One region of the Sulfitobacter sp. M368 genome, then DNA from elsewhere that is predicted to be linked to it. Evidence: riboswitches for the same ligand, from Rfam matches in the RefSeq annotation. Region 1 holds a riboswitch; the other holds the start of a gene.
What was found. A riboswitch is a leader RNA that binds a small molecule or an ion and turns the genes downstream of it on or off. The one in region 1 is predicted to bind cobalamin.

Region 2: it holds a riboswitch for cobalamin, as region 1 does, so the genes downstream of both, K3754_RS18575 (CbtB-domain containing protein) here and K3754_RS03735 (aromatic ring-hydroxylating dioxygenase subunit alpha) in region 1, are expected to answer to the same signal.

The regions. Positions count from the first base shown of each region.
Region 1 covers NZ_CP081113.1:722,614-730,629, reverse strand. The annotation lists gene K3754_RS03745 (DUF4214 domain-containing protein) at 4-1,416, shown strand; gene K3754_RS03740 (hybrid-cluster NAD(P)-dependent oxidoreductase) at 1,456-2,532, opposite strand; gene K3754_RS03735 (aromatic ring-hydroxylating dioxygenase subunit alpha) at 2,538-3,764, opposite strand; cobalamin riboswitch at 3,878-4,087, opposite strand; gene K3754_RS03730 (LacI family DNA-binding transcriptional regulator) at 4,679-5,716, shown strand; gene xylA (xylose isomerase) at 5,735-7,030, shown strand; gene xylB (xylulokinase) at 7,228-8,016, shown strand, end outside.
Region 2 covers NZ_CP081113.1:3,763,419-3,771,434, forward strand. The annotation lists gene cobN (cobaltochelatase subunit CobN) at 1-596, opposite strand, end outside; gene cobW (cobalamin biosynthesis protein CobW) at 600-1,634, opposite strand; gene K3754_RS18560 (DUF1636 domain-containing protein) at 1,631-2,005, opposite strand; gene K3754_RS18565 (hypothetical protein) at 2,077-2,595, opposite strand; gene K3754_RS18570 (CbtA family protein) at 2,597-3,274, opposite strand; gene K3754_RS18575 (CbtB-domain containing protein) at 3,482-3,652, opposite strand; cobalamin riboswitch at 3,688-3,906, opposite strand; gene K3754_RS18580 (DMT family transporter) at 4,051-4,947, shown strand; gene pncB (nicotinate phosphoribosyltransferase) at 4,944-6,236, opposite strand; gene K3754_RS18590 (NYN domain-containing protein) at 6,466-7,122, shown strand; gene pncA (bifunctional nicotinamidase/pyrazinamidase) at 7,133-7,726, opposite strand; gene K3754_RS18600 (rhodanese-related sulfurtransferase) at 7,817-8,016, shown strand, end outside.

The sequences.
Region 1 (8,016 bases):
CCGATGACGACCTATACAATTCCCGCGCAATTGATCCGCAGCAATGCCTATACTGGTAGTCTGGTAGGGACTGAAACCACAGAACTGGTGCTGGTCACAGCCGACACTGAAACAGGTTTCTCCTATTCCATCGAATACGACGCCTTTGGGAATTATTCGCACACCAACATCGACAAGAACGTGTTCTCGGCCACTTATCTGGATGGTGCGGGGCGGCTCTATGCGAACGATCCAGGAATGGTCTTTGATGTTAAATGGGGCGGAAACAACTTTTCCACGCTCTTCTTCTCCCAGACATTCACAGGCGGGGAACTGCAAGAAGTCCTCGTTCTGCTGGGCGGCGCAACCTTGCCCGAATTTACCGGTATTGCTGCCGTCGAGGCATGGATAGAGGCTTTCGATGAAGCCGCCATACCCCGCAAAGGGCCGTTCACACCAGGCCAGCATATCCCATTTGATGCCCCAGCCGGTACTCAGGTAACCGAAGATGACTTTATCGTCGGCTCACCCGGACCTGACCCGATCAGCGCGGGCATTGGAAATGACACGATTGATCCGGGCGCAGGCCACGACACAATTGATGGCGGTGCGGGGGATGACACGGTCCTCTATGCCGGAGATCAAAGCAGCTATACTCTGACGCTGTCAGCAGAGGCCACGACAATCACCAATCGCCTGTCCTCCGGCACAGATATCGATACCCTGATTGATGTGGAGTTTCTGGATTTTGGAACAGAAATGGATGTCTTTGGCGGCCAGCCCATGCATCTGGATATCTTTGACGGACCAGCCAGCCTGAATGCCGAAGAATTCTCCGAAATTGTTGAGCTTTACGTGGCTTATTTCAACCGGGCACCTGATGCTTTGGGGTTGTTCTTCTGGGCCGGAAAATACGCCGAGGGGCTGAGTATTGCCGATATGGCAGCGAGCTTTTTCACGCAGCAGGAGACGCAGGAAACCTATGCGGCTGTGATGGACGACGCGGGCAACCTCACCGATGTCAGTGCCTTTGTGACCGCCGTCTACCAGAACGTTCTGGGCCGTCAGGCGGATCAGGCCGGCTTCGATTTCTGGGTCGATGTTCTGGAAAACAGCCCCGATGTGACCCCGCCCAACTTTATACTTGCGATCATTCAAGGGGCCAAGTTTCCTGCTGATCCTGTGCCGCAATCCTATGTCGATCAGGCCTATCTGGAAAACAAGTCCGACATCGGCGCCTATTTTGCAGTGATCAAAGGCATGTCAGAGGTCGGCAATGCCAGCACAGCCATGCAACTCTTTGACGGGTCCGACGACAGCCTTCTGGCGGCCAAGAACGCCATTGATGCATTTCACGTTTCCGCAACGGGCCCGACAGACGGCGAGTTTTTGATGCCGCTTGTGGGTGTGATTGACGACCCCTTTGCCTTTGTCTGAGGAACGCCCCCTCCGACACCAAGGCCGGAGGGGGATCCCCTAAATCTCGATCGACACCTTGCCCATCGGGTGTGAACAGCAGGCCAGGACATATCCCGCCTCAATGTCATCCTCCGAGATGCCGCCGTTGTGGACCATATGGACATCACCCCCGGTCTTTTTGACCTTGCAGGTGCCACAAACCCCGAAAGTACAGCCCGACGGGATGTTCAGCCCTGCCGCCCGGGCCACGGCCAGAACAGTATCGGTTTCGGTGCATTTGTGACGCACGTCCGACTGCGCGAAGTAGACTTCCGCAGTGCTCTCCTCATCCGGGACCACATCATCCAGATCAGGCTGATCCGCCTCTACCTCAACAGGTGCGCCAAAGCTTTCCTGATGATAGTGGTCCATGTCAAAGCCAAGCCCCGCCAGCGCGTCGCGCACAGCCTGCATGAACGGCTCCGGCCCGCAGCAATAGACCTCGCGCTCCAGATAATCGGGGGCCATCAGCCCCAGCATCAGCTGGTTGAACATACCCTGATACCCGGTCCATGGTGCATAGGGATCGGGCGCCTCTACGACAAATTTCACTTCCAGCCCCGGTGCGCGGCTGGCCATCTGCTCAAGCCGCTCACGAAAAATGATTTCCGAAGGCACGCGGGCGCAATTGATGAACACGGCATCCAGATCCGTGCCTTCATCCCACAAACAGGTGGTCATCGACATCATCGGGGTGATGCCGGAGCCTGCCGAAATGAACAGATATTTGTCGGCCTTGCTGTCCGCATGGGTGAAAAGACCCGCCGGACCAAACGCCTTGAGCCGCACGCCGGGCTTGAGGTTATCGAGCATCCAGCGTGTGCCGATGCTGTCGCTCTGCGCTTTGGCGGTGATGGTGATGGACCGGGGCCGCGAGGGCGAAGACGAAATCGTATAGGTCCGGTGCACCGTGCCGCCCGGCACAGGAAGTTCAAGCGTCAGAAACTGCCCCGGTTGATAGTCGAACAGCGCACCAGATGGCGCACGAAAGGTAAAGCTGGCCACATTCGGCATTTCCGGAATGACCGAAACGCATTCCAGCATTTCATCATCGGTCCATGTCCCGCGCATGGGTTTGTTGCTCATATCGTTCATTACGCCTACTCCGCCGCAAGTGATTTAGGGGCGAGCCGCGCGGACAGGGTCGCGCAGTACCAATCGACAAACTGCGCAACGCCGGATTCCTGCGTTGGCGAATAGGGACCGGGTGTATAGGCCGGCGAATTGATACCCTTTTGATTGTCTTCGACAACGCGGCGGTCTTCGTCATTGGTGGCCATCCAGACCTCGGTCAAACGTTTCAGGTCATAATCCACGCCCTCAACCGCTTCTTTGTGCACCAGCCATTTGGTGGTGACTTCGGTTTCCGTCGGGCTCACGGGTGTTACACGAAAGATGATGGAATGATCCGGCAGAAAATGGTTCCACGTCGAGGGATAGTGGAACTTCAGCAAGGTGCCAGCATCATCAAATGGCACGCGGCCCAACCAGCGGCGCACGGCGGTTTTTCCATCCAGAGTATAGCTTTTGGCGCCTTCTTTCAGTGGCATCCGCGCAAGCCGGTATTGGCCACCTGCGTCCAGCTGGAAATCCGACCGGATGCCCGCTGCTTCACAACGATGGAAATGCGCGGCCAAGGCAGGTGGCGTGTCGCCAGCTTCAATTCCGGTGACAGATGGATCATCGGGGAAGGTTCGGCACAGCGACGGATGGTTGCCACCGCAATGGTAGCACTCGCGGTTGTTTTCCCAGACCAGCTTCCAATTGCCATTCTCGATGATCGAACTTTCGAACGCCACCTTGGCATTGCCCAGATCATGGGGTTCCAGATAAGGCGCGGCCAGTTCTGCAAAACTGTCAAAATCGGGCGCTTCGTCCGCCAGACAGATGTAAACCAGCCCAGCCAGCTCGCGGCAGTGCACCGACTTCAAACGATGTTTGGAAGGGTCAAAGTCCGGTCCCATGTCACGCGCCCATAGAAGTGAACCGTCCAGCTCATAGGTCCATTGATGATAGGGGCAGACCAGCTTTGGCGCGTTGCCTTTGGCGGCGGTACAAATCACCGATCCACGGTGGCGGCAGGAGTTGTGGAACGCGCGAATCTGGCCATCCGCACCGCGAACGATGATGACGCGATAGGCACCAACGGTGTGGGTGACATAGCTGCCCGGCTTTTCCAACTCACAGGCCGCGACCGCAAACAACCAATCACGGTAGAAGATCGTTTCAAGATCGGTCTGAAACACCGCCGGATCATTGTAGAACGGTTGCTCCAACGCGTGACCGATCTGGCGTCCCGCAAGCAATGCATTGATATCGTTGTTCATCTTGTGCTTCCCGGCCGCTGGGCGCGGCGTTGCTGGAGCGATCGGCAGCACAGCGCGGGGGTGGGCGCCACAAGGAGGACGTGCACCCAAGCCAGCGCCTGCACCGCCGCCCGCGGATTGACGTTTTGCAAGGCTGGTTTCCGGGCTTGGAAGGTGCCAATGGCACGGTCGCATCGCCTTCCCGAGGTCCTCTCTCAGTGGCGTTTGGTTGCGACCTTCCCTTCCTTACCGTTGCGGGGGCAGCGCCGGATTTGCACCAGCTTCCCAATTCTCCGCCTCCCCCAAGGTTTGAGAAAAGCAGCACCTTACAAGCTGCAAATAATCCGGCCCTAAGCAGTCAGTCGTTTCAAATTGCGACCAATCGAGCGCCCGAAAAGACACTCAGGCAGATGTGGCAGATTCTGAGAAAACCCCACTTGATCAAGAGCGACGAAGAGCGAATCCACACCAGATCTTGTGTTCAGCAAGGCACGATCCCCACATCTAGAGGTGGGCTAAAACAGGAACGTCACTTTGCCGATCAAGCAGCGACACGCCCGGGTCGTCGATCCCCAAAGTTGGTCGGTGAATGACAATTTGCCTGCGGCAGGCAAAGGATTCTCCGAGAAGCGATGCACCCCTTGAACGAGCCGGCACATTGGAATCAGGCGGCAAGCATTTTGTCCCCTGCGAAGGATGCGAGCCAATCAGACGAAGGTTCGCGAAGGCAGATTTGGATAAAATGATTGACGAATTACAAACATGGCTCTTTCTATACCGTCAAATATTTTCCTTAATAGACTGTTATTAGAGAAAAATTTTTCAAACACTTTGATCAACATATAAAAGTCCTGACAAATTGATTGACGTCCATCATTTTACGGCACAACTTATCCCTCACGGTCATCAAGCCTTCGGTGATTGGAGGAGGTCCAATGAAAAATCCGACGCTCCATGACGTCGCGCGGCTGGCTGGTGTCAGCTCTGCGACCGCTGATCGCGTATTGAACCGGCGCGGAAACGTGGCAGAGAAATCTGTCCGAAAGATCGAAAAGGCCGTCGCGCAGTTGGGCTATGTGCGCAACATTGCTGCCGCCAACCTATCCAGAAAACGCGGGTATCATCTGGCGTTTGTCCTGCCGCGCCGTTCGCACGCTTTTTTTGGCCGCATGCATGAACAACTGCAAAAGGCGGCACTGCATCTTAAATCCGCCCGCGTCGCCATTGACGTAATTGAATTTGAGGCTTTTGACGCTCACGCGTTGGAGGTCGCCGTCTCAGGGCTGTCGGAAACGGGTTACGACGGCGTGGCCTTTGTCGGACTGGGCCAGAGAACCGCGGTCAAGCCATTGGTGGCATTGCGCAACTCGGGCGTAAAGGTCGTCTCACTGGTCTCTGACGGCCCTCAAGATTGCCGTGATCATTACATCGGCATTGACAATAAAAAGGCCGGGCGCACCGCCGCACGTCTGGTTGGTATGGGCCACGGTGGCAAAGCAGGCCGCGTGATTGTCACCGCTGGTTCGCTGGATGCGCGCGACCATTCCGACCGGATCGAAGGGTTCACAGCGGTGCTGAAACAGGATTTTCCGAGCATCGAAATCACATCCGTGATCGAAACCAAGGACCAACCCCGCCAGATGCGCGCGTTGTTGTCCGAACGCCTGCGCGGTGACGATGGCTACACGGCAATCTATAATGTCGGCGCGGGCAACGAAGGCTTGGTGGATGCCGTTCGGATGAATGGCCGTGATGGCCTTTCCATCTGCGTGGTTCATGAACTTTCCACTTGTACCCGCGACGCGTTGGAAGACGGCACCATCGACGTGGCCATCGACCAGCGCCCCGAGATTGAACTCAACCGTGCGCTCGCCCTGCTGCAAGCCATTGTGGATGACCTGCCGCCCCCACCGGCGCCGGAGCTGATCCCAGCGATCTACTTGCGTGACAATCTTCCCATTGAGCCGTTTTGACAGAAAGGCCCTTCCCAAATGACCACTTTTTTCGAAGACCTCAGCCCCCTGCGGTTTGATCCAGATGCCAATGGTCTTGCCTTTCGTCATTACGATCCGGACGAAATGATCATGGGCAAGCGGATGGAAGATCATCTGCGCTTTTCCGTGGCCTATTGGCATTCCTTTGCTTGGCCGGGCGGTGATCCGTTTGGCGGCCAGACCTTTGAACGCCCTTGGTTTGGCGACACGATGGATTTGGCCCGGATGAAGGCCGACGTGGCCTTTGAAATGTTTGACCTGCTGAACGTGCCGTTCTTTTGCTGGCACGACGCGGACATCCGTCCCGAGGGCGCAACCTTTGCCGAGAGTCGCCGCAATTTTGAGGAAATGGTCGATTACCTGACGGGCAAGATGGAAAACGGCAAAACCAAGCTGCTGTGGGGGACCGCCAATCTGTTCAGTCACCGCCGCTTCATGGCAGGCGCCGCCACGAACCCCGACCCAGAGGTATTTGCCTGGTCGGCAGCCACTGTGAAACTGTGCATGGACGCGACCCACAAGATGGGCGGCGAGAACTACGTTCTGTGGGGCGGGCGCGAGGGCTATGAAACCTTGCTGAACACCGACCTCAAGCGCGAACGCCAACAGGCGGGCCGGTTCCTGCAGATGGCTGTCGAGTACAAGCACAAGATCGGGTTCAAAGGTGCGATCCTCGTTGAACCAAAGCCGCAGGAGCCGACCAAGCACCAATATGATTTCGACGTTACCACGGTCTACGGCTTCCTCAAGGAATTTGGCCTGGAGAACGACGTTCAAATGAACATTGAACAGGGTCACGCGATCTTGGCCGGTCATTCCTTTGAGCATGAGCTGGCATTGGCGACATCTTTGGGCATCTTCGGATCCATCGACATGAACCGCAATGATTACCAATCGGGCTGGGATACGGACCAGTTTCCCAACAATGTGCCCGAGGTCGCATTGGCCTATTACGAAGTGCTCAGGGCGGGCGGGTTCACCAAAGGCGGCACCAACTTTGACGCCAAGCTGCGCCGCCAATCCCTTGATCCTATTGATCTCATTGCCGCCCACGCCGGTGCAATGGACGTCTGCGCACGCGGGTTCAAAGCGGCCGCCGCGATGCTGCAGGACGGCACGTTGGAGGAGATGCGCAAAGCCCGATATGCGGGATGGGACACCGCCGGGCACGGCGCCTTGCTGGACAGTGATCTGGCAACCATCGCCGCGCAGGTCGAGGCCGATGGGATTGATCCGCAGCCACGTTCGGGCCGTCAGGAAATTCTGGAGAACATCGTCAACCGCTTCGTCTGAAGCGGCACATTCGGCCGGAGTTACAGTGAAAAAGATCAGAGGTCATGTCGCAGAGCACATGCGCGGCAATCCCAAACTGCGGCAGATATGGGTCATAGGCCCCTGAGCGTCTAAGGCCCCGGTCCAAGCGGGAAATTGAAACAGTCTTGGCCGGCAGATCAAACGGTCAAGATGCCAAGAGATGAAAGAGAAATGATATGTTTTTGGGGCTGGACCTCGGCACCTCCGGTGTCAAAGCGCTTCTGATCGACGAGGCGCAAAACCCCGTGGCCGAAGGGCATGCGCCGCTCACCGTGCAGCGCCCCCACCCCAATTGGTCAGAACAAGATCCTGACACATGGATTTCTGCCTGCGATGATGCCATCGCCGCCGTGCGTGCAACTGCGCCCCGGGCGTTTGCCGCGCTGAAAGGCATTGCGGTATCGGGTCAGATGCATGGCGCAACCTTGCTGGACAAAGCGGACAAACCATTGCGCCCGGCAATCTTGTGGAATGACGGGCGGTCTGGCGCAGAATGCGAAGCCCTGGAGGCCCGCGCCGATTTTCGAGGAATTGGCGGGAATATCGTCATGGCGGGTTTCACCGCCCCGAAACTTGAATGGGTACGCCAGAACGAGCCCGAGATCTTTGCCGAGACCCGCAAGGTACTTTTGCCCAAAGACTACGTTGGTCTTTGGCTGACCGGGCAGCATATGTCGGAAATGTCCGATGCCGCTGGCACGCTGTGGCTCGATGTGGGCAAACGCGATTGGTCCGATGCTCTGCTTGCGGCAACAGGGATGGATCGCAGCTATATGCCCACCCTTGTCGAGGGGTCCGGAGCGGCTGGAAATCTGCGGCCTGAACTGGCCAGTGCATGGGGCGTTGGCCCTGTCGTTGTGGCGGGCGGCGGCGGCGACAATGCCGCGACAGCCTGCGGTCTGGGCATCACCAAACCGGGCGATGCCTTTGTCTCGCTTGGCACCTCCGGTGTCTTGTTCACCACA
Region 2 (8,016 bases), 810 kb from region 1:
ACATTTGCCGCGGCTTCCGGCAAGGGGATCACGCCCAATTCGGGATCGTAGGCACCGCAGGGCGGCACCGTCTTTGTGCCTTTGACTGGGCCAGCATAGAAACCCGCCGCGAGTGCCAGCTGCGCCAATGCCGCTTGCGCGGCCACGGTCCCGCCGGTGTCACACAGGTGCTGCAACCGTCGCAGGGTGGACACAGGCAAGGTCGAATGGGCGTCAAGCGCCGGATCTTCGCGGCCATCGGCAGGCAAGACCGCCAAGGCGATGTCATTGCGGCGGGCAAAATCCTGTACTTGCATGATGCCGTAGGGCCAATAGTTTTCCCCGCCAATCAGACGGATCAAGATGCCCTTGGCCCCTGTTAGGGTCTGTTCCACGTAGTTGTCGACAGAGGCCGGATGGCGCAATGCCACAAGATTGCACAGGCGCAACGTCGGCAATTTGCCCTCAACGCCGCCGCCCCGATGCCAGCCTGCCGCGAAAGCGCCAAGGTCGCTGTCGGAAAACGAAAGCACCACCAGATCCGCAGGGGTTTGCCCCGGATCAAACGGAGTTTCAGTATCCTCCAGCCCATGGCTTTCGCGGAAGACCACATGCATGGATCAGGCCCCCAAAACGCCGCGAATGGCTGCGGTGTCGATGTGATCGTGTTCAGCGATCACCACCAGATGGCCCTGCCGCGCATCGCTGCCCCATGGGCGGTCAAACTGTTGACGCACCCGTGCGCCAACGGCCTGCACCAACAAACGCATCGGTTTGCCGGTGACAGCGACGTAGCCTTTGACGCGCAGAATATGCTGTTCGTTGGCCAGCTTTTCGATGGCGGCTACCAGGGCATCCACATCATCGACTTCGGGCATTGGCACAACGATGGTTTCGAAATCGTCATGTTCGTGATCGTCGTGACCGTCGTGGTGCGAGGGGCGTGCAGCCAGATCGTCTTCGGCCTTGGCGTTGAGGCCCAGTACGATGTTTGGATCAATCACGCCTTCGCTCATCGGCAAGATCGGGATCTGGCGCGGGCTTTCGGCTTCGATCACGGCGCGGGCTTTGGACAAGCCATCCTCACCTGCCAGATCGGCCTTGGACATCAGGATAATGTCGGCGCAGGAAATTTGATCTTCGAACACCTCGGACAGCGGCGTTTCGTGGTCCAGTGAGTCGTCCGCTTTGCGTTGTTCATCCACCGCATGTTCGTCAGCGGCAAAACGGCCAGCAGCGACAGCTTCGGCATCTGCAAGGGCAATGACCCCATCCACCGTGATCTTGGACCGGATCGCGGGCCAGTCAAACGCCTTCAGCAGCGGTTTGGGCAGGGCCAGACCGGAGGTTTCAATCAGGATGTGATCGGGGCGCGTCGGCAATTCCATCAGTGCCTCGATGGTCGGGATAAAATCGTCAGCCACGGTGCAGCAGATACAGCCATTTGCCAGCTCTACGATGTTCTCTTCGGGGCAATCTGGGATCGCGCAGGATTTGAGAATATCGCCATCGACGCCAACGGTGCCAAACTCGTTGACCAACACCGCAAGGCGGCGACCACCCGCATTGGTCATCAAGTGGCGGATCAGCGTGGTTTTGCCGGACCCGAGAAAGCCGGTGATCACAGTGACGGGGATTTTGGACAGGTCGTTCATGTTTTTGGCTCCTCGGGGAGGGTCAGAGAGGGAATACGCGCAAGGCTTTGCTTGCGGAAAATAACGGGGCGTTCGCGCCACGGCACCAGGCCATCATGGGTTGCGGCATAGGCGGCTGCACCGGCAAGGATGTCATCCACATCCGCCTTGGTCAGACGGCCATAGACGTAGCTCCATTTACCGGGTTCGGACAGGGCAATCGCCGCGCCTTGGGAACAGGCCGACAGACATTCAACGCCGATGATCTGTACGCCGTCAGGTGCGCCTTTTTCGATGAGCGCTGCATAGAGCTGCGCGCCGGGGCGCGGGGCGTCTTCTTCGAGCACTTCACCAGCGCGGCAGGTGGTGCAAACATGCAGTGTCGTGGTCATGGGACTGACCTTTCAAATTTCGGCGGCTGGCGAACGGCCTAGCCCACCGATGTGATCGGGGCAAGCGGCCCCTAGTCCACCGTCAGCGTCGTGCTGGCGGAAATGGCGGTGCCGTTCACCGACAGGGGCCGGTGATCGTTGCTGTTCAATGTGACCTCGACCGTGACTTCGCCCTTGGGCAGGCTGGCGATGTGCAGCCAAGGGCCATAAACGCGGCCCAATTTCTCACCGTTGATATAAACATGCGCGTGCCCCTCACCCGGTACATGGCCAAGGCTGGCTTGCTGCGGGGCATAGGCAAAATTGCTGGTGATGATGTGCAGGTTGTGGCCGGCCATCGGGTCAGCGGTCAATTCCATCGCAACCGTTGGCGCATTTGCGGCAGGCAGGTCGATGGGCGTGTCATGCATCATTTCGTGGTCACTGCCGCTGCCGTGCCCCATGGCTGCATGATCCATCGCGCCGCCATGGGCGGACGGGTCAGCATGGTCATGGCCGTCAAATGTGACGCCGTTTCCGGCGGCGATCGAGAAACCCAGACCGCCACCGAAAACGAGACCTATGACAAAAAGAGAAAGCGTGCGGCTCATGTCACTCTTGCCCTTCGCGCTGCCAGAAATACGCCGCAAAAGCACCCAGCATGACCCACGCCGCCAAGCCAACGCCCAATGCACGGGCGGCAAACAAGGCACCGATTTCGGTTGGAACCGGTCCGGAGAAGCTGTCAGGTTCCGGTGCACCGACCAGGTGAGGCGCGGCCAACAGGGCTGCAGCGATCAAGATCATGACCGGCGAGCGCCCGAATGCGATCAACCAAAGAGCAACCGCCGCGGCGCCCACGGTCGCGAACCACCAGATTTGACGCGCGGTCACGTCAGCGGCAGCAACCCCCGGCACCTCGGGGGCAAGCGAAAAGCCAGGGGCAAGATGGAAAGCGACAAAACCGGCGACCCCCCAGAGGATTCCCCAACGGGCCGTGATGGGCGTGCCGCGCTCTTCGGCAAAGCTCATTGCGCCGATCAAGATCAGTGCGTAGCCGGTATAGGTGAGCATCGTGAAGATCACGCTGAGGCCATCGCGCATCAGGTCAAATCCCGGCAGTTCCGGATGGGCGCTGACGGCTTCGGCACCAAAGTGAACGAGATCGCCGCCTTCATAGAGTTCGGCATGCAAAAGAACAGGCTGTACAAAAACAAGCTGTAGAAGACCGGTCAAAAGACCGGCCGCGGCACCGGCAAAAACGGCGCTGATGATAAAGCGGGACAACATAGGAACCTAAATCCTTGTGGTAGAGCGCCTGTGGCGCGAGATGCGGGATTTAGGAAGCGGATGCCATAACGCAAAGAAAGCAGCCGCTGAACGGCCGCCACTCCAAGCAATCAGAATACGGAAACGCCAAAAACCCCGCGAAGGGAAGACTATCTCAGCGGCTCACCCAACAAGGTGAGGCCGCAGAAAACCTGAACGCAATCGCGTTTAGTGGCAGGGAAAGCCTGTGGCGTGGCGGACATCATGTGCCGCATCGTGCAGGGCAGCTGCCTGAACGTGGCCGGTCAGGGTGATCAGTGCCACACCCAGTGCCACTGCGAAAACTGCAGGAACAAAACGGGATGTGCTGATTGCGCGTGTCTTGGTTGTTGTTGTCATCTTCTTTTTCTCCTTACCGTCACACCCGACGGCATATTGCGTTTCATTTGCTTGGCAGGTCTCCTGGCTCGCGGGTCGTGGCCTTTGCCCGCCTTCCCCGTCCGAGGACGAGTGGCATGTTGGGCGCAGGCTCACCGCTTACAGTCGCGGGGGCGGCTTCGGCTTCGGATCGAGGAGGATCCTTACTGAATTCCCTGTTCGGTTCCACGCCCAGATTGGACGCGCTTCGGAACACCAAGCCCGGCGAATGTCGCATTTGACCAGATCGTTGGCAAGGTAGATTTGCGACAAGCCAACAGCCTAAAACGCATCTTTGCTGGCCTTATCGGTGGAATGTGCAGATAAATCTCTCCACGGGCACTGCGCCACGCGAATCGTGCCCGCCAGAACGGAGCCCTATGCACCTCAGCCGAACGACCCTCGCGATATGTTATTCATTGATCGCGCTTGTCCTTTTCGATTCCATGGGATTGATCATCAAATACCTGTCCGGCCCCTATGGTGCGGCGGAACTTTCGGCATATCGCAACCTCTTTGGCCTGATCCCCGCCGCGATTGCGCTATGGTCCTCAAGAGCATGGCATCAAGCCGGGCGGCGTTGGCATCTGCGGCAATGGAAACTGGCCTTGTTTCGCGGGTTTGTTCTGACCTTTGCGCAGTATTTCTTCTATCTTTCCCTTGGGTTGCTCAGCTTTGCCACCGCATCGACCATCACTTACGCCAATGCGTTGTTCATGGTCGCACTCGCGGCCGTTTTGTTGGGTGAAAAGGTTGGGCCGGTGCGGTGGGCAGCCGTTCTGGTGGGTTTTGTCGGTGTGATTTTGGTGGTCGGCCCAGGGCGCGATACCTTTACCCCAGCCGCACTTTTGCCCTTGGCGGCGGCGGTCTGTTATGCGCTCACCGGCGTCACAGCACGGATGATGGACGCAGATGTGCCAACGGGTTTGATCAACCTTTATTCATCGGCATTGGCGGCAATCGGGGCGCTTTTGCTTGCGGTGCTGACAACGGGTTTTTCGCCGCTCAGAGACACCGGTGACCTGATCTGGATCGGCGGGATGGGCGCCTTTGGCGGTACCGCCGTTTTGTTGCTGATCGCCGCCTACCGCATGGCCGAACAAAGCGATCTGGCCCCGTTCAGCTATTTCGGTATCCCCATCGCTTTTGTCTTTGGCTGGGCGTTCTTTGATGAAACCCCATGGGGCGAACTTTTCCCCGGGGCGTTGTTGATCATCGTCGGCGGGTTGCTGATCATCTGGCGCGAACGGCGGTTGAGGCAGGCGGAAGGGGATTAAACCACCACATCCTCTGCCGCCTGTTCCCCGACGCCAAAAACGCGCTTGTATCGGTCGATCTGGTCTTGCGGTCCCATGGCCTTGTTCGGGTTGTCCGACAGTTTGACCGTGGGATGCCCATTGGCCGACACCGCCTTGCAGACCAGCGAGAACGGCGCAAGCGCGTCATTGGGCACCAGGCCCCGAAAATCATTGGTCAACAGCGTACCCCAGCCGAATGATACTTTTACCTTGTCCGCAAATTGCGCGTGCAGGGTGCGGATCTTGTCCACGTCCAATCCGTCCGAAAAGATCACCCGTTTCTCCAAGGGGTCTTCACCGCGTGACTTCCACCAATCAATCGCCGTTTGCGCGCCGGTTGCCGGATCGCCGCTGTCGATGCGGATGCCGGTCCAGCCCGCAAGCCAATCTGGCGCATTGTCGAGAAAACCCTTGGTGCCGTAGGTATCAGGCAAAATAATCCGCAGGTTGCCTTCATGCTCATCATGCCAATCGGACAGAACGTCATACGGTGCTTGGGCCAGCGCGGCGTCATCTTTGGCCAAGGCCGCGTAGACCATAGGCAGCTCATGGGCATTGGTGCCGATCGCCTCAACTTCGCGGCTTTTGGCAATCTTGCAGTTTGACGTGCCGGTGAACGCATCTCCAAGACCTTCGTGCATGGCCTGCACACACCAGTCCTGCCATAGATAGGAATGCCGGCGCCGCGTGCCAAAATCGGCGATCGACAGATCAGGAATATCGCGCAGAACCTCGATCTTTTCCCAAACGCGGGTCATGGAACGGGCATAAAGCACCTGCAGTTCAAACCGGCCCATTTCATCGAGCACGGCACGGCCGCGCAGTTCCATCAAGATAGCAAGGGCGGGAATTTCCCACAGCATGACCTCGTGCCATTTCCCCTCAAAAGTCAGCTCATATTGATCGCCGCGCCGCTCAAGCTGATAGGGCGGCAGGCGCAACCCCTCGAACCATTCCATAAACTCGGGGCTGAACATCTGGCGCTTGCCATAAAAGGTGTTGCCGCGCAGCCAGGTGCTTTCCCCCCGGCTCAGCGACAGAGTGCGCACATGATCCAGTTGCTCGCGCAGCTCCGCCTCGTCAATCAGTTTGGCCAGTGGCACATGTTTGGACCGGTTGATCAGACTGAAAGTGACCTGCGTGTCTGGCTTGTTGCGAAAAATCGACTGACACATCAATAGCTTGTAAAAGTCGGTGTCGATCAGGGACCGGACAATCGGGTCGATCTTCCATTTGTGGTTCCAGACGCGGGTTGCGATATCGACCATGAGAGGCTCCGACAATTAGGTTTGTCGGTTAAAGCAAAGCCGGGCGGCACTGGCAAGCAGGCTCAGCGCGGTTCATGGAACCTGCTCGGCGTCGATGCGACACAGGTTCCCGCGCAGGGGGCATTGCATTTTTTCAACTCACGGTGATAGGGCTGCCACATTATTCCCCTATTGATCCGACAGAGTGCGGATACCCCAATGCCTGAGCGGCGTTCTGAAAGGCAGGTTTATGGATCAGTTCGATGTTATCCGGCTTGGCACTGTTGTACTGGCGTTTGTCGGCTATTTCGCTTGTCTTGCCCGCTTTGGTCTGATCACCTTGATCCTCACGGCGCTGTTCGGTGCCTATTTGTCCCAGTTTTATCCGCTCACCGGGGTCTATCAGCCCTATTGGATCGGCGCGACGTTGTTTGTGTTGATCCTCGCCCTTGGCGCGCGGCTGGGCAAAACCCGTACTTCGGCCCAGGACCGGTCTGCACCACAAGGTCCGCAACCTGACAGCAAGGAAATCGTCATTGACGGCACCAACGTCCTGTATTGGGACGGGGAGCAGGCCGAGCTGTCCACGTTGTGTATGGTCGTGGATGATCTGCGCCGACGCAGCTATGCACCGTTTGTCTTTTTGGATGCCTCCTCCCGGCACCATCTGAACGACACATCCATGACCGAAAAAAGCTTTGCAAAGGCGCTAGGCCTTCCGCAAAGCCGTGTGCGGGTGTGCCCGGCCAAAACCGAAGCGGATGCCTTCATTCTGAAATTCGCCCGAGAGCAATCCCTGCCTGTTGTGTCCAATGACCGTTTTGGCGATCGGCATGAACAGACCCGCGGACTGAAGCTGGTCAAAGGGATCATCGCACGGGGCAAGCCGATTTTTGAGGGACTTTAGGTTCAGGCTCCTAGGCCAGCGTCACACCGGCCTTTTCCATACCCTCAATCGCAGCGGCCAATGATCCATCCAGATCAATCGCGCGGCACAGATCGCGGCGCACGGTCACGTCAAAGCCAAGGGTCGCGGCATCCACTGCCGAGAAGTTCACACAAAAGTCCAACGCCAGCCCGACCATGGTCAGCTCGGAAATGCCACGCGTGCGCAGATATCCTTCAAGACCAGTGGCTGTCCTGTGATCATTCTCAAAGAACGCGGAATAGCTGTCGATGGCCGGGTTATACCCTTTGCGAATGATCAGATCGGCACGGTCTTGCTGTAATTCCATATGAAACTTCGCGCCCATGCTGCCCTGAATGCAATGGTCCGGCCAGAGCACCTGCGGCCCATAGGGCATCTCGATCATGTCATAGGGGGTCTTGTTATCGTGGCTGGAGGCAAAGGATGAATGCCCCGCCGGATGCCAATCCTGCGTGAGAATCACCGCATCAAAATCCGCCATTAAAGCGTTGATCCCCTGCACGATCAGATCCCCCTCTGGCACGGCGAGGGCACCACCGGGGCAAAAATCGTTTTGCTGGTCGATCACGATCAGGGCTTTCATGGCGGATTCCTTTGTTTTTAGGCCGTGCTAGGGGGAAACTAGCTCAGCCCCCTCTTGCAGAACAGCCCCCCAAAGCCGTAATTGCAGGCCATGTATATTATCGCTGCTCTTTACCATTTCACCCGGTTCGATGATCCGGCTGCGTTGAAACCTGCCTTGCTTGAGCTTTGTCTCGCACAGGATGTATCGGGATCATTGTTGTTGGCCCGCGAAGGGGTGAACGGCACCATTGCCGGCCCTCGGGCAGGTATTGATGCAGTGATCGCCCATCTGAAGGCCCTCCCGGGGTG